DNA from 3 places in the Undibacterium sp. GW821-FHT11B02 genome. Region 2 is predicted to be linked to each of the others. Evidence: predicted binding sites of a transcription regulator. Region 2 holds the regulator's gene; each other region holds the start of a gene.
What was found. Region 2 encodes FliA, which starts transcription of late flagellar genes. Its sites were predicted from a motif close to CTAAAGTTTNNNNNNNNNNNGCCGNTA; they were not measured.

Region 1 (10,367 bases), on a different contig from region 2:
AAACGAGACGAAGATTTTCTATATAGAAATTCAACGACATTGATTACGGCGGCAATTTCTTTGGCTGCCATTATTGTCTCCTTGAGCGGGGTCGCTATTTCTTCCTCTCAAAAAGAAAAAGAACTTGCTCAACAAACTGGTCAAAATCAGCGCGCGCAATCACAAGCTGAATTTGAAGCAAATAGGAAATGGCGATCCGATGCAGCAAATTACGTGTCGACAAATAGAGAACTCATCTTTTCCGGGAATACAAAAGACCAGATACAAATTCGTGAAGTCATGATTCTCGCCTACCCACCTGACATCGTAGATGCACTATTCAAAGGGCTTGAGCAACAAGCCAAGGAATCAGAAAAGGCAACCTGGGCAGATGGCCGCAAGGCGCTTGATGCCGTCATGACTGAAAACAGTAATGCTGTCAGCCCTCAAATCTCGTCTGTCGCTGAGGTGGTTGCTACAAGCGATTCTCTGGTTGAATTACTCAATGGCCCGACCAGGAGAGATGTCAGTAATGCCCTCGTTCGGGATTATGCGAAAGACAAAAAGGCGGTCATTGACAGACTGATTGCGGCAATTCGCCCAGAAAAAGACCCTTCTGCCTATCGCGTCAATCTCTACGTCCTTTTCACTCTTGCCAGAATCCCCGGACATTGGGAAGGAACACCGGAACAACAGCAAATCATCAAAGCTCTTGGTGAATCACGCAATATGGCAGACCGCACCTACGCACAATGGGCGAAGCAAGCGAACGAGCATGCAAAATGAGTTAATTTTCTACTGCAACCGACTGCCTCAGCGCCATCTCCCGCTGCACCTCTTCCAGCACCGTCAATGCCGCTGCAATGATGGTGCCAGCCTGATTTTTCTGGATGGCAGCGACAATATGTCTTGCCCCTAAACACAAACGCAAGGCGCTGACGGGTTTGCCATTGTGCATACCACAGGTGACAGGCTGGCCAAGTTGCATGCCTTTTTCTTTTTGCAGATGGCGATAGATGGCAACCGTGTCGTCATGGCTGTATGGCGGTGCTTTGCCGGATGCGCATGTGGCTGGCGACATCAGCATAAACGAAAAAATGGTGGTGTAACAATCCCAGCCCTGCCCTGCCATGATGGCGCTGCGGTCGGGTGCTGCCACGGGTAACAGGGCCAGCGACGGATGGCTGGCAAAATAGTCGTAGACAGCATGTTGAAACTGCTGGATAAAAGCCAGGATGGCGGCATCGGGCAAGGCCCGGAAAGCGCGCAGTTCTTCCAGCGCGGCGACCCAGCGCAATAGCAAGCCATAATTGGGGCGTGCAGGCAAACCCTGTGCTCCGGCCCAGTCAGATGGCCAGTCTGCACGGCTGCTATAGGCATGCAGGGATGCCGGCAAGCTAATCGCTTTCAAGCCTGGCTGCATGGCATTCGGCAAAAACAGTGCACCAGAGAAACTGGGGCCACATAAAAATTTGGAGCCTGTCATTGCCACCATGAAGCCTTGGTCCAGATAGGCATGCAGGCTGGCGTTAGACAGGCGGAACTGGCAGGCATCGACCATCACTTGCAATTGTGGATAATTTTGTCGCAACTGAATGACGGTGTTTAAGGACGGTGCCATCATGCCGGTTTTGCTGACATCCATCAAAATCAGCATGACGGCTTGCCCGCGTTGCATGGCTTGTTTGGTGAGCGCTTCGACTTCACTATCGACATCGTGGCTGTCACGCGTTGTGCCATCTGGCTGACGCAAGCTGATGCTGACGACATCAAGCGCTTTGGCTCGCGCCATGTGGCTACCGGTGCTGACCTGTTCACCGAAGGCAGTACGTTCGCTAAAATGACGGGCCGTCAGCGCAGACGGGACGCCACTGCCGGTTTCATTGGCATCTGCCATGATGACCAGAGCGCGTGCACTGGATAAACTAAATAAGCTGGCGCACAACTGGGCCGCGATCAGGTGCAGGTCGGTGCCGGATGCGGCAAAGACTATATCCACATCGCTGCGCTGTTCAAGCCCGCACAACTGTTTCAATTCTTGCCGGACCTGGTTCAATTCGCTGGCGTAACTTGCATACGCGCCCTGCTCGCTTTGCTGCAGCCTGGTGTACATGCGTGCAGCGGCGGCATAGGCATGGGCAGATATGCTGGATGCAGTGGCCGAGCTAAAAGCAAACATCTGGTCGTGTGCATTCAAAGGCACGGCAGCACAGCCGTATTTATTGGTGCCGTCGGCCTGCAGAACCAGCCTGGCATCGCCACCATCAACCAGCAACTGGTCAAGCGTGGGTAAATCTTGTTTGGTACTCATGGACATGAGCGATCTTGCTCCGTAAAACGTGTTATGGCGTGGCGCATCCTTGCATGATGCATGGGTTCACATTCAATATCAGGACTCACTCAGCAGGTGCTGCGGCCATGGCCTTGAGCAGCATGTCCCTGAATGCGGCAAACAGTTTTTTCATCGGTGCCTGCTTGTAGGGAAACATGTCTACCGGGTCCATGGCGTGCACGATCATGTCGCTATCCACTTCAAATATCAGCAATTTTCCATCGCGGGTTTCGCCGCAGTCTATGCCTACGTAATCGAGCCCCAGGCGCTGGGTGATTTCGGCAAAAGCAGTCAGGTGGCGCGGCACAAAGTCGGTGTCGAAATTTTCCATGAAGCGCTGTTCTTCATCGCGTTTTTCCTGACTTTCGGTCATGCCTGCGTTGAGGTAATGAATCATCCAGTGTTTGGAAATACCCATGTGAGAAATATAGGGCTTGCCATCGATCAGGATGATGCGGTATTTACGGAATTGTCCGTCTGCGCTGCGGTAATCGACAAAACGGGCGATATAAAATTCATCGCTGGGTACGGCTTGCAGATAATCGGGAATGTCGTCGGGCGACATGACTTTTTTCAAGCCATGACCTGCATGGGAACCCAGGGGCCGCACGATGATAGGGAAATCATCACCCGGCAGTAAGCTGCTGAGTTCTATCTCACCTGTGCCCAGTTTTTCCAGCGTGGGCCGGTCTATGCGGATGGAAGTCGGCATTTCTATGCCTTCACCAGACTGTAACAATGCGCAGGCACCGTCACGTCCCAGATGGGTGATGCGTTCTGGTGAATTGATGACGGGTCGTGGCCAGCTGTCCACCAGCGCCTGCAAATCCAGCAAGAGTTCACGCTTGTCGTCGGCTTCACCTACTGCCACAAACAGGACATCGTGTTCGGGTAGTTGTTCTATGGCGGGTATGCCAGCACCGACGTATAACAGGTCCAGCGCGATGTCTGAATCTTCGACCAGAAATTCCAGCGGGGTATTGGCCATTAAATCACCGTCGGTCATCAGGGCCAGCAATCTGATTTTTGTTTCATGCGTAGACGGCACAGAATACAGGGGTTGCAGCCTTAATGCTTCCATCTGCGTGGCCAGGGCGTTGTCGCGGTGGCCCAGCAATAACAGGGTAGTTGCCAGGTCCATCATGGCATTGGCATCGTTGGGATATTTTTCTGCATGGGCAATCAGTTCCATGCCTAGCGGCTTCATGTCTACACCTGCAAATGCCTTGCGCATCAGTGGTGCCAGGCCGATCAGTTTGCTTTGCATGGGCGTATTGTCCTGGTTTTGCTGTTGGTTACTCATGGTGGATATCATCCTGTTTGCTTGCTGCATATTGGTCTGTGCTGCTGAACTGGTCGCCAAAACGCAAGGTAGCGGCGATCAGTGTATCGATATCTTCAGTGCGGGTACGGTGGTTGACAATGGCCGCACGGATGGCCAGTTGCTGGTTGATGGTATTGGTGGATGGTGCAGAAATACCGGATTCATGCAGGGCCACGACGATATTGGCGTTAACCACATCCGGGTTGGCACAGCGGTAGCGGAAGCAGACAATATTCAATGCGACCGGGGCCAGCAGTTCAAGTTTGGGGTTGGCGAGGATAGCCTGCTTCATGTATTGCGCCACGTCGCAGGTATGGGCGATCATGCGACCCAGTTGATTTGTACCATACACCTGTATCGTGAACCAGGTTTTCAATGCACGAAAACCGCGTGACAGATCGGGGCCAAAATCACAGGGCCAGGGTGAACCGGCTGCCAAACCCTTTGCTTCGCGCCGCAGGTAACTGGCGGGCGTGGCAAAGGTGTCGTAATGGGCCGTGCTGTCACGCACCAGAATAAACCCGGCGTCATACGGCACCTGCAACCACTTATGAAAATCAAAGGCAATGGAATCAGCACGCTGTATGCCTTGCAGGCGCGGTGCCAAAGCTGGTGACAGCATGGCCAACGCCCCAAAGGCACCGTCGATGTGAAACCATAACTGCTCTTGCTGGGCTATGTTTGCCAGCGTAGCCAGATCATCTATCGCGCCAACATCAACTGAACCTGCGGTACCGGCGATAAAGAAAGGGGTCAGCCCATTCGCACGGTCAGCCTGTATGGTGGCCTGCAGCAAGGTTGTGTCCATTTCAAACTGCGCATTCATGGGAATGACGCGCAAGGCATCTGTCCCCAGCCCTGCCATGTCCATGGCTTGTGCAATGCAGGCATGGGCACCGGCAGAGGTGTAGGCCACCAGCCTGGGTGTACAAGCTGCCAGACCCTGTTTGCGCACTTGCGTGCCCAGCGCCTTTGCCCTTGCCACCAGCACGGCAATAAAATTGGCCATGGATGTGCCGGTGACAAACAGGCCACTGGCCGTGTCCGGGAAATCAAACAGGGCACTGACCCAGCGGGTGATTTGTCTTTCGACTTCGATAGGGATGTGGTCGCGCCCACCCAGATTGGCATTCAGGCCCGCCGCCAGCATTTCCGCCAGCGTGCCGACAGGGTTGCCACCGCCATGCACCCAGCCCATGAAGCCGGGATGGCTGTTACCTACCGAATACGGCAGGATGTGGTCCATAAATTGTTGATGCACTGCCGACAGCTCGCTGGGGCCAGCAGGCAGGGTTTGCCTGAACTGCGCACTTACCTCGTCCGGTATCGGTTGCCAGACTGGCCGCTCGCGTATGTGTTCGGCATAATCGAGGATGTCGTCAAGCATGCGATGTCCTTGCGCCCGCAGTGCCTTCCAGTCGCTGGGGTCCAGCGTTTCATTATCCGATGCTGCCATTCCTGTTCCCAATCATATACATGCAGTAATTATCTATGAGAGTAGGACGAATAAAGCAGGGAATACAGGCGTTTTTACAGCTTTATTGATGCAGTAAGGCAATTTGAATACAGTTTGACTTATTTGTGGTGATCGAACGACAAGTTTTTAAAACCTGATAGCTTCAGCTTGTCGTGCAGACGGATTAGTCGCTGGCAAACATCCCGGCAAAAACACCGGCCTTGGCCTTTGCCTTGGGGCCAGACCAGTAGTCACGCAATTGCATGATTTCCTGTCCGCCTTGCCTGATGCTGATTTCAAACGGACGTTGCAGCATGACCTGGTGTACATAGCTGGCAAAGCCATCGGCAAAGTCGTCGTAGACATTGGTGGCTGCATACAAGGTGGGGAAGCTGGTCTTTTGCAGAGCTTGATAAATCTCGGGTATCAATTCGCCCGGCAATTGTTCGCCAGTGTAAAAGTGCAGGTGTTTGCGCTGCGGAAAATCATTGCGCAACAGGGGGATGACATCGCCGCTCATGGCGATTTGCCATGACAGCGACAGGTAGCTGTATTCTTCCGTCGATTTGAAGCGTTTGGAACCTATCCACCAGTCAGGCAGGTATTCGCTATTGGCGGTCAGGACATGGCCAAACTCATGCAGCAATAAAAACTGAATGGCATTTTTGCGGCTGTCGTTGTCCGGCGTTTCGATGACGACATCGATGCGGTACTGGTCTTGCGGCAGAAAGGGGGTGTTTTCTTTCCAGCTAGCCCAGTCATTGGCGGCCCGGTGTAAAAATGCATCGGCATCCATCAGACAGACCATACCCAGTTGCTGGCCGTCTGCGGTCATGACCACATCGGTCAGGGCAGATGAACCCAGGCCACGGGCAAAATACACACCCAGCAAGGGGCGGGTCAGCAGCGTTAACAGGGATGGCGGCATTTCTGCCATGGCGGCTTGTACATCAGCCAGGAAATCGGGGGCAAGCACGACCGCTTCAGGTGATGTTGCGGCAATGGGAAATGCAGCGGGGTCGCTGCCAGATTGCTGACTTGCATTCACAGCGGCAACATAGGCCAGCACCTCGGCAGGTGCCACACCCAGTCTTTCAAGAACAGGGCGGCCCAGTTGGGCGCGCCAAAAACCGGGGTCAGACGTCAAAATCACGCATTAACCCTCTCAGGCCTGGGCATCGAGCAACAAACCTGTTTTACCTCCAAGATCTTTAGCAATGGACAGCGCCTGCGCAGAAGGAATCTGTTGGATCACGGTATTGGTTTCTCGGTCAACGATCTGTACAACCACTTTGCCAGAACCACTGTCCAGGTTTAAATTCACACTATTGCTGGAATCGATAAAGCGATTAATCTTATCTACAGACTGCTTCAGTTCACTAGTGCTGATTGCAACTGCCTGTGCAGCATCTTTCGCCGGTGCCACATTGTCAGAAGAAGCATCTTGTGCCAAAGGATCTGGCTTGGGTGTATTTTTAACATCTTGCCGAGGCTCAACAGCAGAGATGCTGGTGCCCCCGCCTGTTATTTGACTGATATTCATATCATTCCCCGACTATCATGGTAAAAAATCAAAACGGACTACTGCGTTAACATCATTAACGGTAGTAATGCTTAAAAGTTTAATTTTTTATTAGAAAAAAATGAATCAGAGGTAAGTATTTACCTGGCAGACGGGTATAAAAAAAGGTGTGAGCTATCAAAAGGACCACGATCCACAGCGTAAGGTAGCGCGGCACATCATTATTAATTTGCCATTAACATCCAATAATTAGGACTTACGCAAAATTGTCCCAGCAAGGGCTATCGCTTTTAGGAAACCTCCCTTGCAAGGGAGGTTCGTTACGTCGGCAGACAATATATTGTCTGAAACCCCGACTACACCTATCGCCTCTAGGAAGCCTCCCTTGCAAGGGAGGTTCGTTAGTCGGCAGACAATATATTGTCTGAAACCCCGACTACACCGTAGCGACGAAGACAGTACTTTAGTACGGCCAGGAGCTGCAACGCAGCTGGGGCGGTTTTGCGTAAGTCCTAATAATAACCAAACACTTCAGCTACAGTACGAACCATCAGGCGGCTGTTGACAGGGGTGGACAGATTTTCCCACACCCAGTTATGGTGCTCGATGACCTTTTCGGCCTTTAAATGTGGTCTGTCGCCGGTGGTATGGGCATCAGACAGGGCGATCACGTCAAAGCCGTGGGATACGGCAGAACGTATGGTGGTATCGACACAAAACTCGGTCGCCAACCCGCAGACCATCAGGGTATGCGCGCCGGTAATTTTCAGATGGTTGTACAAGCCAGTATCAGCAAAAGAATCGCAGGCGGTCTTGTCTACAAACACATCACCCGGCACAAAGGGCAGCTCGGGAATGACTTCCCAGCCATCAGTCCCCACCATGGCATCATCGTTGGAATGACGTATGTAAATGATTTGCCCACCATGCTGGCGCGTGACAGCTATTGCATGCTGGATACGGGCGATGATCCCCTCTTTACCATACCGGGGCGTGGTCCCTCTCAGCCAGGCATTTTGCATATCGATAATGAGTAAAGTATTCATTTGCGTAGTGACTCACCAAACCAAAGCTACATGATACCCGGTTCACACATAGATGTTGCAGTGCAAGGTATGCCTGCAATACCTGTCCAGTCCACAAGTTCAGATTAGCATATCCTGCACAGCAGAGCTGCCAAACAGCGCAATCAGCTGATCAGCCACCGCCCTCACCCGCACAGAACGGCGCACATCATCATGCATAACCAACCACAACTTGCGCTGCAAAGGGCAAGGCGGGTCGTCTATTCTTTGCAAGTCATGGCCGACCATGCATTTGGCCAGGTAATGCGGCAACACTGAAACCCCCAGGCCAGCCGCCACCACCTGACGCAATACCAGTTGATCATTACTACGTAACAGTATCTGGGACTGGTCGGCATCCAGCATCTTTTCCAACCACTGGTGATGGGGTGTACCAGAATTTTTCTCGTAGGCGGCAAATTGCCAGTCGCTACGGTCACGCCCTTTCAAATAGCTTTTGCTGGCGTACAAACCATACTGGATGGTGGCCACCGCCTTGATGACCAGGCCCGCTGTTTGCGGACGTGACATGCGCAGGGCAATATCGGCTTCACGCCGGCCCAGGCTGACTTCATGTTTTTCGGCAAATAATTCCAGTTCCAGACCAGGCAAGGCGGCATGCAGGTTTTTCAGGTTCGGGGCCAGCACAAATGATGTCAACGTGGGGGCGGCAGAAATACGCACCGTCCCTTCCATTTGCCCTTCACTCAGGGCTTTTCGCTCGAATGAAAACCAGCGCTCTTCCACTTCCCGCGCATGGGGTACCAGGTTTTGCCCTTCCACCGTCAATTGCCAGCCACGCACCAGGCGATCAAACAGGCGCAGGCCCAGAGCAGCTTCCAGCGCATCGATGCGGCGTGCCACGGTAGTGTGTTCCACCTGCAGGCGACGCGCCGCCCCGGTCAGCGTACCACTATCGACCAGTGCCAGAAAAAACCGTAAATCGTCCCAATTCATCATGGTGCAATTATGCACAGTCCAGGCGAACTTTTCAGTAATTTTATTTGATGTTCTCTTTGTCTAAGCTATGTGCAACAACGCAAGTCCTATTCTATTTACACAGAGAGTAAAAATGAAAGCCATACAGATACTGACGCAAGGCGGCCCGGAAGTTTTACAACTGACCGACCTGCCCACACCAATACCAAAAGCAGGAGAAGTGCTGGTGCGGGTAGATATTGCTGGCATCAACTATGCCGATGTTTATCAACGCAATGGGCAAAACCCAGCCGTTCTGCCTGCCATCCCTGGCACTGAAGGGGCTGGTATCGTGGTCGAAGGTAATGCCGAGCTGTCTGCAGGCACCCGGGTGGCCTGGCTGTCGCAGCCCGGCTCGTATGCAGAATACCTGAGCATTCCAGCCTGGAAGCTGGTACGCCTGCCGGATGACATCAGTAACCAGCAGGCAGCAGCCGTCATTATGCAGGGCGTCACCGTGCAATACCTGGCAGAAACCAGCTACCCGATCAAGGCTGGTGACCGGGCGCTGGTACATGCCGGTGCTGGCGGTCTTGGCCTGCTACTGATACAGCTATTGAAACACAAGGGTGCCACTGTACTGACGACCGTATCGACCGCCGCCAAGGAAGAACTGGCGCGTCAGGCCGGGGCCGATCATGTCATCAGCTATACCGAGACGGATTTTGTCGATGCAGTAAAAGAGCTGACTCAGCAGCAAGGTGTACATGTTGTGTATGACTCGGTCGGGCTGACAACCTACCAGGGCAGCATGGCGGTATTGCGCCCGCTGGGTTCGCTGGTGCTGTTTGGCCAATCCAGCGGCAATGTGCCACCGATAGACCCGATGACGCTGTGCCGCAGCGGGTCGCTGTTCTTTACCCGCCCCACCCTCGCCCACCATGTGGCCGATGCCACCAGCCTGGCGACCCGCAGCCAACGCGTACTTGGCTGGCTGCGCGAAGGCATTTTGCGTCCGCGTATAGGCGGCACCTATCCGCTAGCGCTGGCTGCACAGGCGCATGCTGACCTCGAATCACGCAAGACCAGCGGCAAATTGCTGCTGAATATCGACACCAATCACCAGGGATAACCATGAACACATTATTACGCTCATTTGCCAATTTCAAAAGTCTGATGCTGATCTGCGTCACCAGCGTCATCTGCATCAGCCTGCCCGCCAGCGCCGTGATGCAGCAGGATATAGACCAGAATGAACAGGCACAAAAACGCCTGACCGGCACCTGGGCACTGACAGGTGCACCAGAAATCCATGCCGATGGTACCCGTGGCGAAACCTTTGGAGCCAATCCACAGGGTTTGCTGATCATTGATGACACTGGCCGTTATTCCCTGCAAATCTACAAGGCAGAACGGACCAAATTTGCACTAGGTGACAAGCGCAAAGGGACAGAGAATGAATTCCGTGCCGCTGCACTCGACACCAGCTCACACTATGGCCGCTGCTTTATTGATGTGGAACGCAACGTCATGATCTTTCGCATCGAACATGCCTCTTTCCCTAACTGGGACGGCAGCGAACAGGCCAGGCAATTTGAACTCAAGGGTGACACCCTGAGCTATCGTGTCCCGGCTGGTGCCAGTGGCAATGGGACGACCGCTATATCCATCTGGAAAAAGATTCGTTAAGCTTGAACCATATTGTCATTCATTGCCGTAGAGACACATTACCCATCCACCCGTCGCCGTTTGTGGTAAAGCTGGCTACGGAG
Region 2 (10,367 bases):
ATTATTCTGGTAAGAACGTGATGCAGATATCATATTGACCATTTCCTCCACCACATTCACGTTTGGCGTGGCGACATAGCCCTTTTCATCAGCCAGCGGATGCTTGGGGTCATACATCAGTTTAGGCGGATTACTGTCTTCTACAACCTCATTCACCTTGACAGCGGTAGAAGCCGTACCCGCCAACGGTACTGCGCTAAATACCACTTGCTTGGCTTTATAGGGCTGCCCGTCTGAACTGGTGACACTATCGGCATTCGCCAGATTGCTCGACACCACGTTCAGGCGCTGCGATTGCGCACTCATGGCAGAACCGGCAACATTAAATACATTAAAGAGTGACATGATGATGATCCTTGTATCTGTGCTTCTAATCCGTGCTTCTTTCTAACCCTGAATTTAACCCTGTATTGCTGCCAGCATATTTTTAATCTGCATATTGATCATGGTCAGGCTTGCCTCATAGCGCAATGCATTGTCGGTAAATTGATTGCGTTCCACATCCATATCCACCGTATTGCCGTCCACACTTCCCTGGATTGTAGGCCGGTACTGCGCCGCCACCCCTGCTACCGCAGTCGACGTATCCATGTGCTGACTTGCCGTTTTATTTAGTGCAGTGGGTGATTGCGTCAGGTTTTGATGCAAGGCATTGCTCAACGCTGCAGAAAAATCAATATCCCTGGCTTTGTAATTAGGGGTATCCGCATTGGCAATATTTGATGCCAGCAATTGCTGACGCTGCCCCCTGACGGACAGAGCCGTTTCATGAAAGCGCAAGAAATCATCTAATCCACCAGCCATCATATTCTCCTTTACCACCAGTCAAGCATGCATACGGTTTGCTATACCTTGCATATTATTCGTCACCAGACAAGTTTGATCAGACAATCAGAACGAGAAAACCCCACTTATTCCTGCTTTCAAAAAACTGCAGGAATCCTAAAATGGAATCCGGAACAGATAAAAGCAGGCATCAGAATGAAACTTCCACAACTCACAGGCAAACGCTGGTCAGCATGGCTTTTGATAGCAATGGCTGGCGCAACCGGGATGGCGCACGCAGCCAACCCAGTCACGGCACAAGACCCCGCACAGTTGCGACAGGTCGCACTTGATTTTTTGACACTCCAAACCAACGGCATGAATGGCGAAGTGCAAATCACCGTTGCTGAAGTTGACAAACGCCTCAACCTGCAAGCATGTGATGCACCCAACCCTTATTTACCACCGGGTAGCAAACCCTGGGGCAAAGTTACCCTGGCCATCAAATGTGGCGCACCGGCAACCTGGCTCATCTATTTACAAGCAAATGTGCAGGTAACAGCAGATTATTATGTAACTGCCAATGCACTTTCCCATGGACAAGTGATTACCATGGCCGACCTGAGCAAATTACGTGGTGATATTTCAAAACTGCCGGCAGGTGTCGTTACCAGTCCAGAGCAGGCAATTGGCAAAAGCATGCAGATGTCCCTGGCTTCCGGCAGTATCTTGCGGGCCGATGTCTTGAAAAGCCCATCCGCGGTACAACAAGGGCAATCAGTAAGGGTTATCAGTTCCGGCCCTGGCTTTCAGGTGGCTACCGATGCAATTGCGCTCAATAATGCCTCAGACGGACAAGTCGCCAAAGCAAAAACCAGTTCAGGGCAAACCATTAGCGGCATAGCCAAAAATGGTGGCATTATAGAAATAATTTATTAGCAGAAAAAAATGCTTGCGAGAAATACACTTAAGCTTGTGCAATATTTTTTTGAGGTAAGGTTAAAGTTTAAAATTACACAGCCGATAAACTGGATGTAGATGTTTGTAATTCCCATACTGAGGGTATCGCTGTGAAAATTGATGACGCACTTAACAAGACCTCTGGGCTTCCCGTAAGCCCGCAGCAGGCTCGCACGGAAAAACCGGCAGATAACACGTCGGCTCCGGTTGCGAATTCGTCGAAAGTGCAAATTTCGACCCTGTCCACGCAATTGCAGGCCCTGCAAAGCACACAGGCAAGCAATGCCGTATTTGAGACCAAGAAGGTGGAAGCGATCAAGCTGGCTATTTCTGAGGGACGCTTTCAGGTGAACTCGGAAAAAGTTGCTGACGGGCTTCTGGAAACAGTCAAAGACTTACTTAATGCAAGAAAACGCTAGCCATGAACACAACAAGTTCCGGACACACAGCAATTGAACAATGCCTGCAGGAAGAAATCATCACCATGTCTTCCCTGGCAGAATTGCTGAAAAAAGAGCAGTCTGCACTTGTTGATAGTGATGTCAGCTTGCTTAACGATTACACCCAAAGCAAAGGGCAACTGCTTGGCAAGATGTCTGAACTGGAGAAAAAGCGTAATGCGTTTCTGACGCAACTTGGGTACAAAGCAGATCTGGATGGCATGCAAGCGTATTTACAACAAGCTGGCAGCGCAGATAATGCACATCATACAGCGAATTATTGGGAACAACTCCTGCAAGTGTCTATGCAAGCGAAAGAGGACAACAAGATCAATGGCCAGTTGATCAACCGCAGATTGGCACAAAGCCAGTCCATGTTAAACGTATTACAACAAGGGAATCAAACCACTTCCCCTATGTACGGCCCGAATGGCCAATCGACCATCAAAGGTACATCAGGCAAAGGCTATATTGCCACTTGATTAGCCCTGGATATGATCACGAATAAAAAAACAGACCCTTGATCCGGGTCTGTTTTGCTTTGGCCTGCAGATAATTCACACTGATCTTAGGGAATCGGTACAGCCGGTGTGGTCGCTGGCAAAGGTGATGTCGCTGGCACTGAAGAGGATGAAGGAGTCGCAGGTGCAATCGGTACATCCACAACTGGCTCTGGCAATACTGCCAATATGGTGACCGACACCCGGCGGTTCCTGGCACGACCTTCTATTGTATTATTGTCACTGACCGGCAATTTTGCCCCCTGCCCCACGGCTGTCACCCGGAATTCATCGACACCGTTTTCAGTCAGCAACCTGGCAACCGTGCTGGCGCGCACTGCTGACAATTCCCAGTTTGAAGGGAAGATTGGATTTTTGATGGGTACATTATCTGTGTGTCCCTCTACCTGTATGGCGTGGTTATCCACCTTCAGGACACCGGCAATGGCTTTCAGGGCCTGTATCGAATCCACATTCAGGCGTGCTTCACCAGGCGCAAACAGCAGGCTGGCATTGATTTCGATGGTAATGCCACGACTGGTCTGACTGACCCTGACCTTGCCTTCCCGCACCAGGGGTTCCAGCACTGTCAGGATATCCTTGGCCATGGTCGTCATCTGCGCCTTTTCCTTGCGCAAGGCTTCATTCGTGCGGTTGTTTTTTACCAAAGGCAAAGGGTCAAGCTTGACGATCGGCTCATTCGGCACATCTACCGCCCTGGGGTTGACCATGACCTTGCCAAAAGCACCCGTCAGTGAATTCGACAGCACCCGGTATTTACCTTCATTGAGGGAGGAAATCGCATACATCACCACAAAGAAAGCAAACAACAGGGTAATAAAATCGGCGTAAGAAACCAGCCAGCGATCATGGTTATCGGGCTCTTCGTGGAATTTTCTTCTGGCCATAAGTGTCTTTAGTGCATCACGGCGGGCAAGCCATCAATTTTAATGGTTAGTCAATCGTTCTTCCACCACACGCGGACTATCCCCCAGAGCAATGCTGTAAAAAATGTCAGATAACATTTCCCGCCGGGTGACTTCCCTGTTAATGATTTCTTTTAGTTTGTGACTGACTGGCAAGAACAGCAGGTTGGCCATGCCCACCCCATATATCGTTGCCACAAAGGCCACAGCAATACCGCCACCCAACTTGGATGGGTCAGTGAGGTTTTCCATCACGTGTATCAAACCCAGCACCGCACCCAAAATACCGATGGTGGGGGAATAACCACCTGCAGCTTCCCAAATTTTGGCAGCCTGACGTTGCTCCATCTCATATAACGAAATATCAACGTCCAGGATATCCTTGAGCCTTATCGGGTCTATGCCGTCAATCACCAGGCGCAAGCCCTTGCCAACGAAGGGATCAGTCGACGCATTCATATAGCGTTCGAGGCTGAGAAAACCTTCCCTTCTGGCGACGACGCTCCAGACCAGCGCTTCTTCGACATTCTTTTTGCTATTGTCTGGTGGCTCTGACACGACCCAGCGCAACATGCGCACGCCGTGGGCAAAGGTCTTGATGCGGCTTTGCATCAGGACCGCCCCAATAGTTCCCACTACAACGATCACAAAAGCAGCTGGCTGTACCAGTGAAGAAAGACGCCCCCCCTCCAGCAACTGACCAGAAAGGATGCCGACAACAATCAGTAAAAGTCCGACTATGCTAGCCCAGTCCACGCCTTCTCCCTTAAGTACGCCCTGAGCCTGGCTACCGCCTGACTATGCAATTGTGACACCCGTGACTCGGACACCCCCATCACGGCCCCGATTTCCTTCAAGTTTAATTCTTGCTCATAATACAAGCCCATCAGCAATTTTTCACGCTCGGGCAAACTGTCAATCGCCCCGATTACAGCATCACGGAAGTCATCATTGAGCAAATCCTGCAAGGGGTCGCCTGACAAGTCAGAACAATAATGATCGAGAAAATGTTCTTTCGTGTCGGCGTCATGAAAGTCTTCGTAATACACCAGTTGATGGCCACCACTGTCGGTCAGCATGTCCTGGTATTCTTCCAGCGACAGCTTGAGCGATTTGGCAACCTCGGTTTCCAGCGGTGGCCTGCCCAGCTTTTGCTGCAGGGTGTTCATGGCATTTTCTATTTTGCGCATGTTCTGGCGCACGCCACGCGGCAACCAGTCACTGCTGCGCAACTCATCCAGCATGGCCCCACGTATGCGCTGCACGGCATAGGTTTCAAACTGGGCACCATGCGTGTCTTCATAGCGGTTGACGGCATCCAGCAAACCGATCATGCCAGCCTGCACAAGATCATCCACCTCCACACTGGGAGGCAGACGCGCCTTCAACTGGTAAGCAAGTCGCTTGACCAGTGGGGCATGCTCCCTAAGGAGGAAGTTTTTATCTGACTTTCCGCTAGCGGTGTACATGTGATTATATTCCGAGACCGACACCCAGCTCAGGGACTCCCTCTAAACATAATGTCGAACGCGCAGTCATTGCCAATTGTTCCGCCAGTTTCGAAAAAGCCAGCGAAGCACGCGCCTTGGGAAAAGCGTCAATCACGGAGCGACCCAAATGCGCAGCCTTTCTTACATGTTCATCTTCCGGCACATGGCCGACATAGTGCAAAGGCACCGCCAGATAACGGCTGGCAGCCTGCGCCATATTTGTGTAAATCAATCTCGCCTCTTTTTCTGATGCGCCGGATACTAAAATTCCATAACCGCGCCGTCCTACCCTGTTACTGACCCGTTTGATCAAGCCATATGCGGCCTTGATCATATGCGGATCAGCAGAAACCTGTATCACCAATTCACTGTCATCCAGCGATGCCAGCGGAAATGCGTCATTCGCATTAATGTCGCCATCGACCATCACCAGGTCAGCCTGATTTGCCACGACATCAAACACTTCAGTCAATTGCCGCGCACTTTCTGGCGGCAAGCCTGAAGCTATTGATGCCTGCCTGGTCAACATCGTCACCGACAAACCTGCGGCTACCAATTTGATTGCATCCTTCATTGTACGCTGTTGTCTCGCTACATCCAACAAGGTACGATCATTGCTTGCATTCAGCCAGGCCCCCACGCTATTGTCCGAGGCCCGCGCATCGATCATCAACACTTCATTACCCTGTCTTGCCAGTGACACACCAAGGTTGACCAACATGCCACTTTTTTCATCTTCTTTCAAAGCCGACAAAAAAGTAAACACCCTGGGTTTGGGGCCAGCCAGCATGCGACGCAAACCTTCTGCCTGATCAAAACTAGCCAAGGGACACCTCCTGCGACATGCCTGCAGCACGTGCCGCATTCCCTGCCCCCATGGTGCCAGCCATCAGCAAAGGCAATTCTTCATCCAGGAAACGGAAAGCTGCAGTCTCACGTTTCAGTTTAAAAGCGCGATCAATCAGATACAGCTTGTTGGCGATGTGCAGGTCTTCTGGCACCCGCTGACCGCTGGCCACGTAATACACCATCAGTTTCTGGCGTATCGCAATATCCAAAGCCCCGCCTATGGTGGCAGCCTCGTCAAGCTTAGTCAAAATACAACCTGCCAGGCCATTGCCCTGATAAGCACGCACTACTTCGCTCAGTGTTTCACCAGTCGAAGTGGCATTCAGACACAGCAAACGCTTTACCGGAGTGTCTGTTCCAGACAACATGGCAACCTGTTCTGTCACCATTTTATCGCGCTGACTGACACCAACAGTATCGATCAATACGGTATGTTTGTTTTTGAGTTCGGACAAGGCAATGCGCAAATCCGCCTCATCCTTGACGGCATGCACCATGACGCCAAGTATCTTGCCGTAAATGCGCAATTGCTCGAAACCACCAATACGATAGCCGTCGGTGGTGATCAGGGCCAGCTTGGAAGGACCATGGCGCATCACACAACGCGCTGCCAGTTTGGCCGTAGTGGTGGTCTTGCCAACGCCAGTCGGGCCTACCAAGGCATAGACGCCACCTTTTTCCAGCATTTCGTTTTCATTGTCGATGGTGGACAGATTACGTACCAACGTATTCTTGATCCAGTCCAGACCATTTTCGACCTTACCCGCTTCCGGCAATTTTTCAACCAGATAACGCGACAAGCCCGCACTGAAACCAGTTGCCAGCATTTCACGCAGAATATCTGCCTTCTGCGGATGCCGCTTCTGGGTTTGGGTCCAGGATATTTCTGCCAGTTGCGACTCCAGCATGCTGCGCATGGAACGAATTTCCGACATCACGTTATTCAACTCACCCGCGCTGACAGCCGCCTCAATATCGGCATCCATGGCAACAGCCGGTTTCAGCGGACGATGAATAACTGCCGGTGCTTCGGCCTGATAACGTGGCGCAAAACGCGGTGCATCGGGTATTGGCGGCGCCAGTGATGTTGCGGATGCCATTGACGCTGCTGACGCTGATAACGCTGGCGTATCATCGCCGGACGATGGCGTAATGGCACTGATAGCCTCATCAGCCATGGCCAAAATCTCGACCTTGCCACCGACATTGCGGTTAGACAAAATTACCGCGTCAGCGCCCAGGGCATCCCGCAACATGCGCAAAGCTTCGCGAGAAGTATTCGCGGTAAATTTTCTGACGTTCATGATTGACCTCCGACCAGGCTGGTGACTTTAATTGTTTTTGTTTCGGGTAATTCTGCGTGCGACAAGACTTTCAGTTGCGGTACCGTGCGACGCAAGAAGCGTGACAGCAAAGCCCGCAGCGGTGCCGGTACCAGCAAGACTGGTGTCAGCCCCAATTGTTCCTGATGCTGGGCGGCAGCCTCGGTCTGGCTGGCCAATGTGTCTGCCAGGCCGGGTTCAATACCGGCACCATCTGCACCACTGGTCTGCAGGGCTTGCATGAGCAGTCGTTCCAGGCGATTGTCCAGCGTCATCACGGTCAACTCATTCCCGGTTGGGAATATCTGCTGCACAATGGCACGGCCCAGGGCAATCCGCACCTGGGCAGTCAGCTCACCTGCATCCTGGGTATGTGTGGCCTGTTCTGACAGACATTCGATGATGGTGCGCATATCTCGGATATGCACACCTTCTATCAACAGGTTCTGCAAGACTTTTTGCAGTACCGACAAAGGCAGGATTTTCGGCACCAGCTCTTCCACCATCTTCGGCATATCTTTAGCCAGATGATCCATCAGCAACTGTACTTCCTGACGGCCCAGCAATTCGGCGGCGTGGGAAGTGATCAGATGATTCAGATGAGTAGCAATGACAGTCCCGGAATCCACGACGGTATACCCCATAGATTGAGCCTGATCACGCATGCTTGCGTCGATCCAGACAGCAGGCAGGCCAAAGGCAGGGTCATTCGTGACCGCACCTGGCAAATTACCAGTGACCATCCCCGGGTTAATCGCCAGGTACTGACCACTGAGTGCTTCGCCTACGCCCACTTCCACCCCCTTGAGGGTGATGCGATAGGCAGACGGCTTGAGTTCGAGGTTGTCGCGGATATGCACAGGTGGCGACAAAAAGCCGACTTCCTGTGCAAATTTTTTGCGTATGCCTTTGATACGGCGCAGCAATTCGCCACCCTGGTTTTTATCCACCAGCGGGATCAGGCGATAACCAACTTCCAGCCCCAGGGTATCGACCGGCATAATATCTTGCCAGGTTGCTTCTTCCATCTCTTGGGCTGCTGCGGGAGTGTCTTGTTTTTCTTCTGTGACAGGAGCGATCTGATTACGCTTGTTCAACAGATATCCGCCGCCACACAAGATTGCGGCAAGCAAGATGAAGGCGATATGCGGCATGCCGGGTATCAGGCCCATGCCACCGATAATACCGCCCGTAATAATCATGACCTGCGGTTTGGCAAACAACTGGCCAATCAACTGACCACTGATATCCTGGTCACTGGCTACACGCGACACGACGACACCGGCTGCAGTAGAAATGATCAGGGAAGGAATCTGCGCGACCAGGCCATCACCAATCGCCAGCAGCGTGTAGTTTTTCAGCGCAGAAGCGAAATCCAGATCATGCTGCACCATGCCGACGATCAGACCACCGACGATATTGATCACCGTAACCATGATGCCAGCCACCGCGTCACCGCGTACGTATTTACTGGCACCGTCCATGGCACCGTAAAATTCTGCTTCTTGTGCAACTTCGGTGCGACGACGACGGGCTTCTTGCTCAGCTATCAAACCGGCATTCAAATCAGCATCAATCGCCATCTGCTTGCCTGGCATCGCATCCAGGGCAAAACGTGCGCCCACTTCAGCAATACGGCCAGCACCTTTGGTCACAACAGTAAAGTTGATGATGGTCAGGATAATAAACACCACGATACCAACGGTGTAATTACCACCAATCAGAAAGTGGCCGAAAGCTTCAATCACCTTACCGGCGGCATCCGGACCGGTATGGCCCTCGGTCAAAACAACCCGTGTAGAAGCCACGTTCAGGGACAGGCGCAGCATGGTACTGACCAGCAAAACGGTCGGAAACACCATAAAATCCAGCGGCTTTACCGTATACAGACTGGTCAGCAAGACGATGATCGCAATCGCAATATTAAAGCTGAAAAACACGTCAAGTACAAATGCCGGCAAGGGCAACACCATCATCGCCAGCATCAGGATAATCAGGAAAGGCGCGGCCAACGCCCGGGAATTCATACCGTTCATCCAGACAGGTAATTTGAGGCTATTCATGCTGGGGCTCCTGCTTGATTATTCGGGTCCAGCTCAGGTGGTACATATAAGTCATTCGGTTCCATCGGTTTATTTCCAGCACCTGTGCGATAACTGCGTAACTGATATACATAAGCCAGCACCTCGGCCACGGCAGCGTACAAAGCTTCAGGGATTTCATCGCCAAGATCTGTATGTTTAAACAGCGCACGCGCCAGCGGTGGTGCCTCCAGCAAGGGCACCTTGTGCTCTTGTGCCAGTTCACGAATCTTGGCCGCCACTGCATCTGCACCCTTGGCGACCACCTTCGGTGCGCCACGTCCACCTTCGGTGTATTTCAATGCCACCGCAAAGTGGGTCGGGTTAGTGACCACAACGTCGGCGGTAGGAATTTCTGCCATCATGCGGCGGCGTGCCATTTCACGCTGCTGGGCACGGATTTTTGCCTTGATCTGCGGATTACCGTTGGCTTCTTTCGATTCCTGAATCACTTCCTGATGCGTCATTTTCAGTTTTTCAGCGTATTGCCACATCTGATAAGGCGCATCGATAGCGGCAATCGCCACCAGCGAACCAACGATAGCCAGAAAACACACACCCATCATGTGACCAACGTGGGCAGGCCCGGTTTTCAATGATTCCAATGGCAGGCCAAAAATGGCATTTTTCTGACTCATGATGACCATCCAGGCCACCACACCAACCAGAATGGTTTTGATAATCGCCTTGAGCAATTCCACACCGGCACGGGTGGAAATCATATTGCCCAGACCCGAGATAGGGTTCATGCGCGCAAAATTCGGTTGCAGCGCCTTGGCACTGAACAGCCAGCCACCGATCAGCAAAGGCGAGCCCAGCGCAACGATCAACAGTAGCCCCGCTATCGGCGCAAATGCCACCAGCACATCCCACAGACTGGCACCGATTTTGGAAAACAGTAACGATGGGTCATAAATAATCTCGCGTTCCATGGACAACCCAGTGATCAGAGCATGATTCAATTGCCTGACCAGACCATCCCCCATGGCCCATAGCGAACCACCCGCAGCCAGCAAAATGGTGCAGGTTGACAG
Region 3 (10,367 bases), 270 kb from region 2:
CGAGAGGCGCGTAAGCCTGTAACTCTGCCAATACATGTTCGTGAGTATGGTTTGAATCCAGGAATACCATGACTCTTTGCTTGTCTTTTGCAATGGCATGGACTTGTTGCACAATCTCTGCCGAGACACTGGAACCTTCCAGCATCTGTATCCGCTTCGCCATGGGATGTTGCAGAATGGCTTCTTTATTGTGCTCGCGGATATCTATGTCTATGCCTATTACTTTAGCGTCAGGATTGCCGCCACATGCGGCATTCAATTCCAATAGGGACGCTGAATAAATGATGGAGCCGCCATGTGCAATACCAGTTTCTATGATGAGGTCAGGTTGTACTGTCCAGATCAGTTCCTGCATCGCGACCATATCAATGGGGTTTTGGATGATAGGACGCCCTAGCCAGGAAAAGTTATACACGTATTGGCGACGCATGCTTTGTTCCAGCCAGTTCCGGGATTGCGCCTGAAATTCAAGGTCGTTCCCCAATTGTTCTATACGTGCTTCACGTTCAGCTTCAAATTGTTTAATTGGGTTCATGGCGTTGTCGTGTAATAGTTTAAAAGGGCTTGCAAATCTTGTTCAAACTCGCATTCCAGCGGACCAAACTGCGTTATCAGCTTACTCACCCGTATGGGTGGGAAGCGTACTTCAGGGGCATCAGCCTCAAATTCACAAAGAACGCCTAATTGTTCCAGTTGCCTGGCCAGGCTCGCATGTGAAGTATTGTTGCCCCGTGCTAAATTGTATATGCCAATTTGCCCTTCGGTTGCAATTTTGGGTAATAATCGAACGACCTCTGCCACCGAGACATAATCTTTTTCTGATTTTGCACTACTGCGAAATATGACTTTCTTTTGCTTTGCAGCTGCAATCAACACTTCAGACAAGAAATTCTGTTCTGGCATACCCTGGCCATAGACGTTGGAAAGTCGCACCACCCGCACATTACGACCACCATGCAGGCACAGGCTTTCTCCCATCAGCTTGGAAATATTATATAAATCACCGGGAGCATAGGAGCACACGACCATGGGTACATCTTCATCCGTGTCGGATGCATTGGCATACAGCCGGGTACTGGACAAGTAGGTGAGACTATCAAATTTGCTGTGCTGCAAAATTCTTGACAACAGATGCACGTGGGCATCAACAGTGGCATACGGACGCTGACGAAAATCTGCAGTCAGTCCTGCACAATAAAAAACGTGCCCCAAATGTTGAGAAAACAAACGGGCATCGTCTTTTTCAGCCACGTAACTAGACCAACCCGATGCCTGTAGGGACTGATGCAAATGCCCGCCTATAAAGCCTCGCCCACCGATCAGTGTTGCGTTGGAACTCATTGTCGCATTCCTATTTGTCGCAATGGGTTACCAACATTGATCGAATAGGCAGCAACTTCTGAGCGGACAATGGACCCCGCACCGATAACACAACCCTGCCTCAAGATTGCACCGTCAAGTATCACGCAATTGGCACCAATCCACACATCATCCTCAATGACAATGCCACCTTTCCCAGGCAAGAACCCTTGCTGGTTAATGCGCTTGCTTTTATCGTGATAAGCATGATTGACCGGTGCAAAAGTGCAATTCGCAGCAATCGCCACATCATCGCCAATCATAATGCCATTACCGGTGTACAAGACACAGCCAGAATTGATGGCAGTCCTCTGACCTATGACAATATCGCCAATACCACCTGCGGGCTTGAATTTGACAAAGCTGTCAACAACTGAAAACGCACCTATGATGATACGCGAACCTCTGACTGAATCTTCAATGTCAGCCATGTTGGATACCCGTGCATCCGGATGGATCTCTATCATCCCCTCCCCCTATTCCAGCACCGTCAATTGAGGAATGGCAACCACAAGACGTCCGCCCCAGTTTCGAATCTCTTGCAAATCTCGTGATATTTCTGTCTGTAAATTCCAGGGTAAAACCAGAACATAGTCAGGACGGTCTGCCAGCAAGTGTCCCAGGTCAACGATAGGTATGCGATTACCTGGCATGAATTTACCCTGTTTATGTATATTGATATCCACGACATAGGGTAGCAAGTCTGGCCGTACACCAGAAAAATTGAGCAAGGTATTCCCTTTTGCAGCAGCGCCGTAAGCGGCTACGCGCTTCCCCTGGCGTTTGGCTTGCAACAAAAACTCCAGCAGAGCGAATTTTGCTTGTTCTGCCCTGACCTGCGCCTGATTGTAAAAATCCAGGGTTTTAATCCCCGCATTGAATTCAATCTGTAAGAGATCGGCGACACGTTGGCTTTCTTTACGGTATGACACGTCGCTTCTTTGTGCCAATACACGTAAGCTTCCCCCATGGGTAGGCCATTCCTGCACATCAAAGATATGCAGGCCATTTTTGGTAAAAATGGTCTTTACAGCATGCAGGGAAAGGTAGGAATAATGTTCGTGATAAGCGGTGTCAAACTGGTTTTGTCTAACCATATTGAGCAAATGTGGAAACTCAAAACTGGCTACCCCTTGTTCAGTCAGGATCAAGCTGAAACCGGCAACAAAATCATTGATATCAGGAACATGTGCCAATACGTTGTTAGCAACGGACAAATCAACTTTCGGCCCTTGGGCCAGCAACTCTTTTGCCAGTTCTGTACCAAAGAAACGTTCTATGATCCTGATACCTTTTTGTCTGGCTGCATTGGCTGTACTCGCAGTCGGTTCAACACCAAAGCAAGGGGCTCCGATCTCTTGCACATATTGTAAAAGGTACCCGTCATTGGCCGCCACCTCCATTACCAGGCTTTGTGGCCCAAGCTCGAGTTCTGCATGCATGTCCGTGACAAAAGTCTTTGCATGCGCCAGCCAACTGGAGGAGCAAGAGCTAAAGTAGGCATAGTCAGCGTCGAATAAATTCTCTCGCCCGGTAAAGTCCAGAGTTTGTACCAGCCAGCAAAAGTCACATACCATCAATTTCAACGGCAGCCACACTTCAGGTTGATTAAATGCTGCAGGTGTCAAATAGGCGTTCGACGGTGGGGCTGTCCCCAAGTCGAGAAAAGTATGTGTCAATTCTTGATCACAGTGTCGACACTTCATACAATAACCCCTTGATAATCTTTATTGAGCATGGCGCAGTTCTTGTCCCGGTCAGAAATTTCAGTGACTAATTCCGGCCAGGTAATCTCCAACAGGGGATCAAAGGGATTGCACCCTGCCTCGCTGGCTGGAGCGTAAGCCTTACTGTGACAATACAACATTTCAACCCCGTCAGTAAGGGTCTGAAAACCATGTGCAAATCCAGGTGGGATCAATAAGGATTGCTGATTCTTTGGTGACAATAGCACACCATACCACTTCAAAAAATGGGGCGAACCTGCTCGCAAATCTACCGCCACATCCCATACCTCACCTTGCAGGCAGCTAATCAACTTCATTTCAGTGTTTGGCGACAGTTGCATATGCATGCCACGAACGGCTCCTTTGCGCTCCGTATAGGTGTGATTGATTTGTGCAATCGTTTCATGCCACCCAATTTCAAGCAAATCATCTGAACAAAACATGCGCTGGAAATATCCACGCTTGTCGCCCAACGGCTTTCTTTGCAGGAGATGCAATCCCTGTATGGGTGTCTCCAAAAATTCAAAGCGGCCTGATCTGGAAACGCGCATTATGTTTGCCCTGCCTGGAAAGCTGTGAGGTCGCGGTCGCAAAGCTCAGGTGCTGCTGTACCTGACTGATAGTCCCGATACCAATGCATGCTTCTCGTCACAGCGGAATGCAGCCCCCAACGTGGTGAGATATCAAGAACCGACTTGATTTTTGTGGTATCAAGTGCCAACAGACCAGCCTCATGCGGGCCAGAGAATTCTGTTGCGAATTCAACTTCTCCATGACCATAGGCGGCTTGCGCTAGTTCTATCACTTCCCTGACGGAAGCAGCATTATCAGGGCCGATATTCCATGCCAGACTAGTCACTGGTTGTCCATAGGCGTACTGCGCTAGACATAAATAGGCGGACAACGGCTCAAGAACATGTTGCCAGGGCCTGACTGAATCTGGTCGGCGAATATGCAATATCTTTTCATTCTGCCAGGCATGAATCGCATCGGGTAATAATCTGTCCGCTGACCAATCGCCGCCACCAATCACATTGCCAGCCCGCGCAGCCAGCACTGCCGTACCTTGCTCCGCTAAAAATGCTGCACGATAGCTCGACAACACCAGTTCTGCAGCGGCCTTGCTGGCACTATAAGGGTCATGGCCACCCAGTTCTGCAGTTTCCTGATAGGGAGTCATCTGTTCAAGATTGCGATACACTTTATCAGTCGTCACAATCAAGGCCACTTTCACACATTGCATGCCGCGAATAGCCTCAAGTACATGAGCCGTGCCCATGATGTTACTGGCGAAGGTCGCCAATGGCTCTTGATAACTGGCACGAACCAGCGCTTGTGCCGCAAGATGGAGCACGATTTCCGGTTGGCATGCCTGCACCACATTTTTAACGGTTTCGTAGTTCCTGATATCGCCAACATGACTCTTGATACGCGTAGAAATATCCAGGGCATCAAATAAATTTGGTTGCGTTGAAGGCTGCAATGCCAACCCGTGCACGATTGCCCCCATGCGGCTTAACCAGTAAGCCATCCAGGCCCCCTTGAATCCGGTATGACCTGTGAGTAAAACTCGTCGGCCCCGCCAGAAGACTGGGGCAACCATATTCAGGTTTGATTCTGCGTTTACCAGACCCGCCACGGCGCACTCCCTGACAGCCACAAATCTTCGAGAAGATTTTTTTCACGCAATGTGTCCATGGGCTGCCAAAAACCTGCATGCTCAAAAGCCATCAATTCCTGACGTCCTGCTATTTCTGACAAGGGCGCGGCTTCCCAACTGACACTATCCCCTTCAATAAAATCAAGTACTTTGGGTGACAAGACAAAATACCCACCATTGATCCACCCCCCGTCGCCACGCGGTTTTTCTGTGAATCCCTCTACCAGATCGCCATTGCGCTCTAAGGCACCATATCTGCCGGGAGGCAAGACAGCCGTCACCGTTGCCAATTTGCCATGCTCTTTGTGGAACTTGATGGATGCGGAAATATCGAGATCAGCAACGCCATCACCGTAGGTAAAGCAGAATGCTTCCTCACCTTGCAAGTAGCGCGCCACACGTTTCAGGCGACCGCCAGTCATCGTGTCTTCGCCAGTATCAACCAAGGTCACTTTCCATGGCTCAGCATGATGTTCATGCACTTCCATGCTATTTTTCTGCATGTCAAAAGTTACATCTGACATATGTAAGAAATAGTTGGCAAAATATTCTTTAATCAGATAGCCTTTGTAGCCGCAACAGATCACGAAATCATTCACGCCATGGGCAGAATACGACTTCATGATATGCCAGAGTATAGGGTGGCCGCCAATCTCTATCATGGGCTTGGGTTTCAGGTGGGTTTCCTCGGATATCCTTGTTCCCAGGCCACCGGCTAAAATCACCGCTTTCATACATCTTGCCCTTCACAATAAATCTGCCACATTTGACGGTAAGCTTTTTCTACTGAGTGAGCGAAGGCAGGCTCATTCATAATGAGCGATTGTTCCATTTCCTGTCTCAAACTTCCACGTAGTCGCCGCAATTCATCCAGGTCATGCGCCAGAATAATGGCCTTTTGCGCATATTCTTCTTCCGATTGCGCCAACCATTCCAAATGTCCGATACCTGTCAATACGCTAGCACCTATCCTGCCAACAGAGGGCCGGTCAGCGAGCGAAATAAATGGAATGCCCATATACAGAGATTCCAGCAAAGTCGTTCCTGAATTGTGCGGGAAGCAGTCAAGGCTGATATCAACATGCTTCAATACTTCCCAGGAGGGCGAACTAAACCCTATGTGCAAACGCGACCTCTCTATGCCATATCGCATAAACCGGGAAGCCATTTCGTCCTGTACTTGGGGATCCTTAAAATCTCCGCTATTGATGATGAGATGCGCATCTGGCATTGCGTCCAGTATGGCAGACCATACCTTTACCACCTTATGATTAATCCTGGTTGAACGGGACAAGCTGCCGAACGTGATATAGCCATTCGTTTCAAATGGCGACGGACACCATTCTGCTCTCCTGGTATCTGGCCTGTAGACATAAGCCGGCCCATCCAGGCACCAAATTTTCTCTGAAAACAAATGCGCACAATCATTGGTGACACTAGGTTTGTCTGTTAAATAATAATCGATAGCACTCAAGCCTGTTGTATAGCCGTACTCAAGCCAATGCAAAGAAACTGGTGCGGGTTTACGGGCAAATACCGGCAAGCGGTTGCCGTTAGTGTGCCCGGCCACGTCTACCAAAATGTCTATACCGTCTGCCCGAATGCGTTCAGCCAGTACGTCATCTGTCATGTCCCTGGTGGAAACCCAATGATCAATCTGCTTCTTATAATAGGCGGTAACATCATCTTCAAAAGGTGGATTGGCATAGGCATACACCTCCACTTGCTCCTTGTCATGCCCTTCTATCAAAGGCAACAGGAAATATTTGCACACATGATTATAAAAAGCCTGTGTTACATAACCGACCTTCAGGCGCTTCCCTGGAATACGTGTATTCTCGAATTTTCTCCACTTTGCTTTCAGAGGAGCTGCGAAACGCAAGTCAAATTCATGATAAGCGTTATAAATCACATCTGGCGTAAGGTCTGGATGATAGTTCAGGCAAAACAACAGGTTAGTGTATATCTTGCGGTTAAAAGAAGACTGTCCATCCTCTTTAAATGACAAAGCTTTGATATAAGCTTCAATTGCCGCATCCAGATGATTTGCCTCACGCAATGTATCTCCATAGGCACCCCAGATTTCTGGAATTTCCTCAGTAAGACTCAATGCTAACTGGCCACATTCTATCGATTCGTGCACTTGTCCATTTTGTCGCAAGGCATCTATCAGATTAGGGTACACCTGATATAAAGACGGCTGCAATTGCAAGGCATGTCTATACTGTTCAATTGCTACCGCATACATACTATGCTCGCGATAGGCCAAACCCAGATTATTGTACAAATAGGCAATCTCTGGACTTAACTGGACTGCCCTCGATATTTTTTCAATCGCGTCCTCTGTTCGCCCTATATAACGAAGTGCATTACCAAGGTTATTCAAACCAACCACCATATCTGGTTGTATCTTTAGTGCTTTTTCAAGATACGCAATCGCTTCAGAGCAACGTTCCAGGGAAATAAGAGCATTTCCCATATTGACCAGGATATGTGGATTGTTTGGCAACAGCTCCAGTGCCTTACTTAAAACAACATGCGCTTCGACAAAATTTCCCTGCTCAATACGTGCAAGGCCAAGATAATCCCAGACTATGCCGTCTCGCGGCAAATATCGTGACAACCACAAACTTGCATTTTCCAACTGCGGATATTGCTTATTCAGTAAATATTTATTGAAAATGCCAAATGCGATTTTCCTGTTGTCAGGGAAATGCGGCATCACATCAAATGCCAGTTTGAGATATTCCATTCCCTGATCGCACTCATCCATATCGCCTGAAATTCTTGCCAGTGCATATAAGGCTTCAGCGTGCCGGGGGAAATTTCTGATAATGTTTAAACACACTTGTTTCGCTTCGGACAAAGCCTGGGCCAAGTACAGCTTATGGACCTCGCGCATAGCCTTTCGTGCATCAAAACTCGATTTTGTCATGACCGGCGCCTTGGTAAAATTTAGTTATTATTAAATTAGCATCACTCAATTCGGCAATCACCAGCACCAATGTGAGTAAAACTGCATGCTCAAGTTGGAAAATACCAGAAACTGTCTAGCTCAGGCTTATTTTATAACCAATGATTTTGTTTCCATGTGTTAAATAAAGCCCGAAAACTAAATCAAATTTACCCCTAAAGTATTTTTAAAATACGCCGACAAGCGGAAAGGACTGAAAAACTTGAGCAGAAAAAATAACATTTATTTTCAGAAACACGCTAAAACTTTTTCAGTCTCTACCGATACCCTTTTCAACGGCGGTCCAATAGTCAGCACGAAAGACCAAAGTTTCAGGCTACTACGCCAATTTGAATAACTTAGGTAAGGAGAATCACCATGGCTGTCATTAATACCAATATTGCTTCGCTGAATGCGCAACGCAATTTGAGCAATTCCCAATCTACACTGGCCACATCACTCCAGCGCTTGTCTTCCGGCTTACGTATTAACAGTGCTAAAGATGATGCTGCTGGTCTGGCCATTTCCGAACGTCTGACTTCTCAAATCGGCGGCTTGAATCAAGCTGCACGTAATGCAAACGACGGTATCTCCTTAGCCCAAACTGCTGAAGGTGCCTTGCAACAAATCGGCTCCAACTTGCAACGTATTCGTGACTTGGCAGTTCAATCAGCCAACGGCAGTAACAGCGTTTCTGATCGTGCTGCTCTGAATAACGAAGCAAATCAGCTGATTTCTGAAATCAACCGCGTTGCCAGCAACACCAACTTCAACGGCGTGAATCTGCTGGATGGTAGCTTTAATGCACAAACCTTCCAGGTTGGCGCTAATGGCACTGCAAACGACCAAATCAGTATCGCCTCCATCTCCAGCGCAAAATCAAGTGCATTGGGTGTGGGTTCCTCCTCCTCGTATGCAACAACTGTTGCTGGTGCCGGTGCAGTGACTACTACAGCCCTGGCTGCTGGTGACTTGTCCATCAATGGCTTCCAGGTTGGCGCTTCTGCAGCTGACGGTGTATCGTTCTCCAACTCAACTGGTAGCGGCATTGCCAAAGCAGCAGCAATCAATGCAATCAGTGGTAGCACAGGTGTAACAGCGACTGTAGGCTCGACAACAGTTGCAGGTACAGCCAGCACATCTGCAACAGCGATTGCTTCCGGCGACATTACCATTAACGGCGTGAATCTGGGTGCCTTGAATGCTTCTACTTCTGGCGCACAACGTGGTGCTCAGGTAGCTGCTGCTGTCAATGCCATCAGTACACAAACAGGTGTTACGGCTACATTCAACACAGCAACTGGTGCCGTTGCACTGGCTGCCGCTGATGGCCGCAACATCACCATTACAGCAAGCACCAACGCTGCTGCAGCTGCTGCCAACACAGGTATCACAGTATCGGCAACTGGCGCAACTGACGTCAGCACCTCGACATTGTCCCTGACTTCTACCAGTTCTGCCGGTATTACTCTGGCAAACGGCACTGGTACTGGTTTGACTGCAGCTAACCTGACTGGTGGTTTCACTTCTGCAACAGTCACTGTCGGTGCAGGTCTGTCGTCCTTGAACCTTGGCACTGCTGCGGGGGCCACCTCGGCGTTGACGACGATTGATGCGGCACTGCAGTCAATCAATAGCTCACGTGCTTCTTTGGGCGCTTATCAAAACCGCTTCTCTTCAGCAATACAAAGCTTGCAAACAGGATCTGAAAATCTGACTGCTTCCCGCAGCCGTATTCAAGATGCTGACTTTGCATCAGAAACTGCTGCATTGACTCGTGGCCAAGTGTTGCAACAAGCTGGTACTGCAATTCTGGCTCAGGCTAACGCGTTGCCAAATGGTGTATTGGCTCTGTTACGCGGCTAATCAAAATAAGCTTATGATATAGAGGTTAAAATCTAAAGCTGAATGCATACCCCTCTGGTCACCAATGACCAGGGGGTATTTTTCTTGAAGGAAGAGATCATGGATATCCAGTCGATAGGGAGCACATCTCAATCGGGACAAGTGGTCACCAATCGCCCCGCTCCCGAAACAAGCGCCACTGCTGCCAGCGCACCTGCAGCACCAACCCAAACAATAGATGCAGTTAAGGCAAGTAATGCAGCGACATCTGCCGAAGATATTGACAAAGTATCAAAGGCCATTAGCGAAATTAACAAAACTATCAAGTCCTTGTCTGGCGATTTGGAGTTTAGCCTTGAAGAACACAGTAATAAAGTTATAGTTAAGGTAGTAGACCAACAAACCAAAGAAGTAATACGTCAAATCCCCTCTGAAGAGGCACTGGAGATTTCAAAGTCCCTGGACAAGCTCCAAGGGTTGCTAATCAAGCAACAAGCGTAAATAAATTTATTGCCGTACACCTAAATTTTAAATTGACAGGTAAATTCCCCTCTAAAGTCTAGTTTGCCAATGCCGATAATTTAGTACAGTGTGGTCTGAAAAGGGGAAACCAAGTGGGCATACAATCAACAGGCATTGGGTCAAATCTTGACGTCAATGGCATTATTAGCAAACTCATGCAGGTTGAGAGCCAGCCCCTGACCTTGCTCGCCACCAAAGAAGCCAGTTTCCAGGCAAAATTATCTGCTTATGGTGCCCTCAATGGCGCATTAAGCTCATATCAATCCAGTGTGGTTGGATTGGGAAATTTGGGCACCTTCCA

Region 1: a site for FliA is predicted at 6,691-6,717, ahead of AC1RVX_RS27735 (flagellar protein FlaG). Genes of this name have one in related genera too.
Region 3: a site for FliA is predicted at 7,876-7,902, ahead of AC1RVX_RS17060 (flagellin N-terminal helical domain-containing protein). Genes of this name have one in related genera too.

Annotation. Positions count from the first base shown of each region.
Region 1 covers NZ_JBXASD010000019.1:26,317-36,683, reverse strand. The annotation lists gene AC1RVX_RS27760 (hypothetical protein) at 1-765, shown strand, start outside; gene AC1RVX_RS27755 (hypothetical protein) at 767-2,290, opposite strand; gene AC1RVX_RS27750 (ATP-grasp domain-containing protein) at 2,376-3,614, opposite strand; gene AC1RVX_RS27745 (pyridoxal phosphate-dependent decarboxylase family protein) at 3,607-5,091, opposite strand; gene AC1RVX_RS27740 (hypothetical protein) at 5,276-6,244, opposite strand; gene AC1RVX_RS27735 (flagellar protein FlaG) at 6,257-6,634, opposite strand; gene AC1RVX_RS27730 (isochorismatase family protein) at 7,126-7,659, opposite strand; gene AC1RVX_RS27725 (LysR family transcriptional regulator) at 7,759-8,637, opposite strand; gene AC1RVX_RS27720 (quinone oxidoreductase family protein) at 8,750-9,727, shown strand; gene AC1RVX_RS27715 (lipocalin-like domain-containing protein) at 9,730-10,284, shown strand.
Region 2 covers NZ_JBXASD010000007.1:15,162-25,528, reverse strand. The annotation lists gene flgC (flagellar basal body rod protein FlgC) at 1-345, opposite strand, end outside; gene flgB (flagellar basal body rod protein FlgB) at 400-804, opposite strand; gene flgA (flagellar basal body P-ring formation chaperone FlgA) at 982-1,704, shown strand; gene flgM (flagellar biosynthesis anti-sigma factor FlgM) at 1,836-2,144, shown strand; gene AC1RVX_RS15840 (flagella synthesis protein FlgN) at 2,147-2,647, shown strand; gene motD (flagellar motor protein MotD) at 2,734-3,573, opposite strand; gene AC1RVX_RS15830 (flagellar motor protein) at 3,613-4,347, opposite strand; gene AC1RVX_RS15825 (RNA polymerase sigma factor FliA) at 4,329-5,060, opposite strand; gene AC1RVX_RS15820 (MinD/ParA family ATP-binding protein) at 5,065-5,907, opposite strand; gene flhF (flagellar biosynthesis GTPase FlhF) at 5,900-7,234, opposite strand; gene flhA (flagellar biosynthesis protein FlhA) at 7,231-9,315, opposite strand; gene flhB (flagellar biosynthesis protein FlhB) at 9,312-10,367, opposite strand, start outside.
Region 3 covers NZ_JBXASD010000007.1:285,260-295,626, reverse strand. The annotation lists gene AC1RVX_RS17100 (cephalosporin hydroxylase family protein) at 1-535, opposite strand, end outside; gene AC1RVX_RS17095 (NAD-dependent epimerase/dehydratase family protein) at 532-1,341, opposite strand; gene AC1RVX_RS17090 (acyltransferase) at 1,338-1,826, opposite strand; gene AC1RVX_RS17085 (methyltransferase domain-containing protein) at 1,836-3,065, opposite strand; gene AC1RVX_RS17080 (dTDP-4-dehydrorhamnose 3,5-epimerase family protein) at 3,062-3,637, opposite strand; gene rfbG (CDP-glucose 4,6-dehydratase) at 3,637-4,689, opposite strand; gene rfbF (glucose-1-phosphate cytidylyltransferase) at 4,710-5,480, opposite strand; gene AC1RVX_RS17065 (O-linked N-acetylglucosamine transferase, SPINDLY family protein) at 5,477-7,681, opposite strand; gene AC1RVX_RS17060 (flagellin N-terminal helical domain-containing protein) at 8,078-9,565, shown strand; gene AC1RVX_RS17055 (flagellar protein FlaG) at 9,665-10,045, shown strand; gene fliD (flagellar filament capping protein FliD) at 10,159-10,367, shown strand, end outside.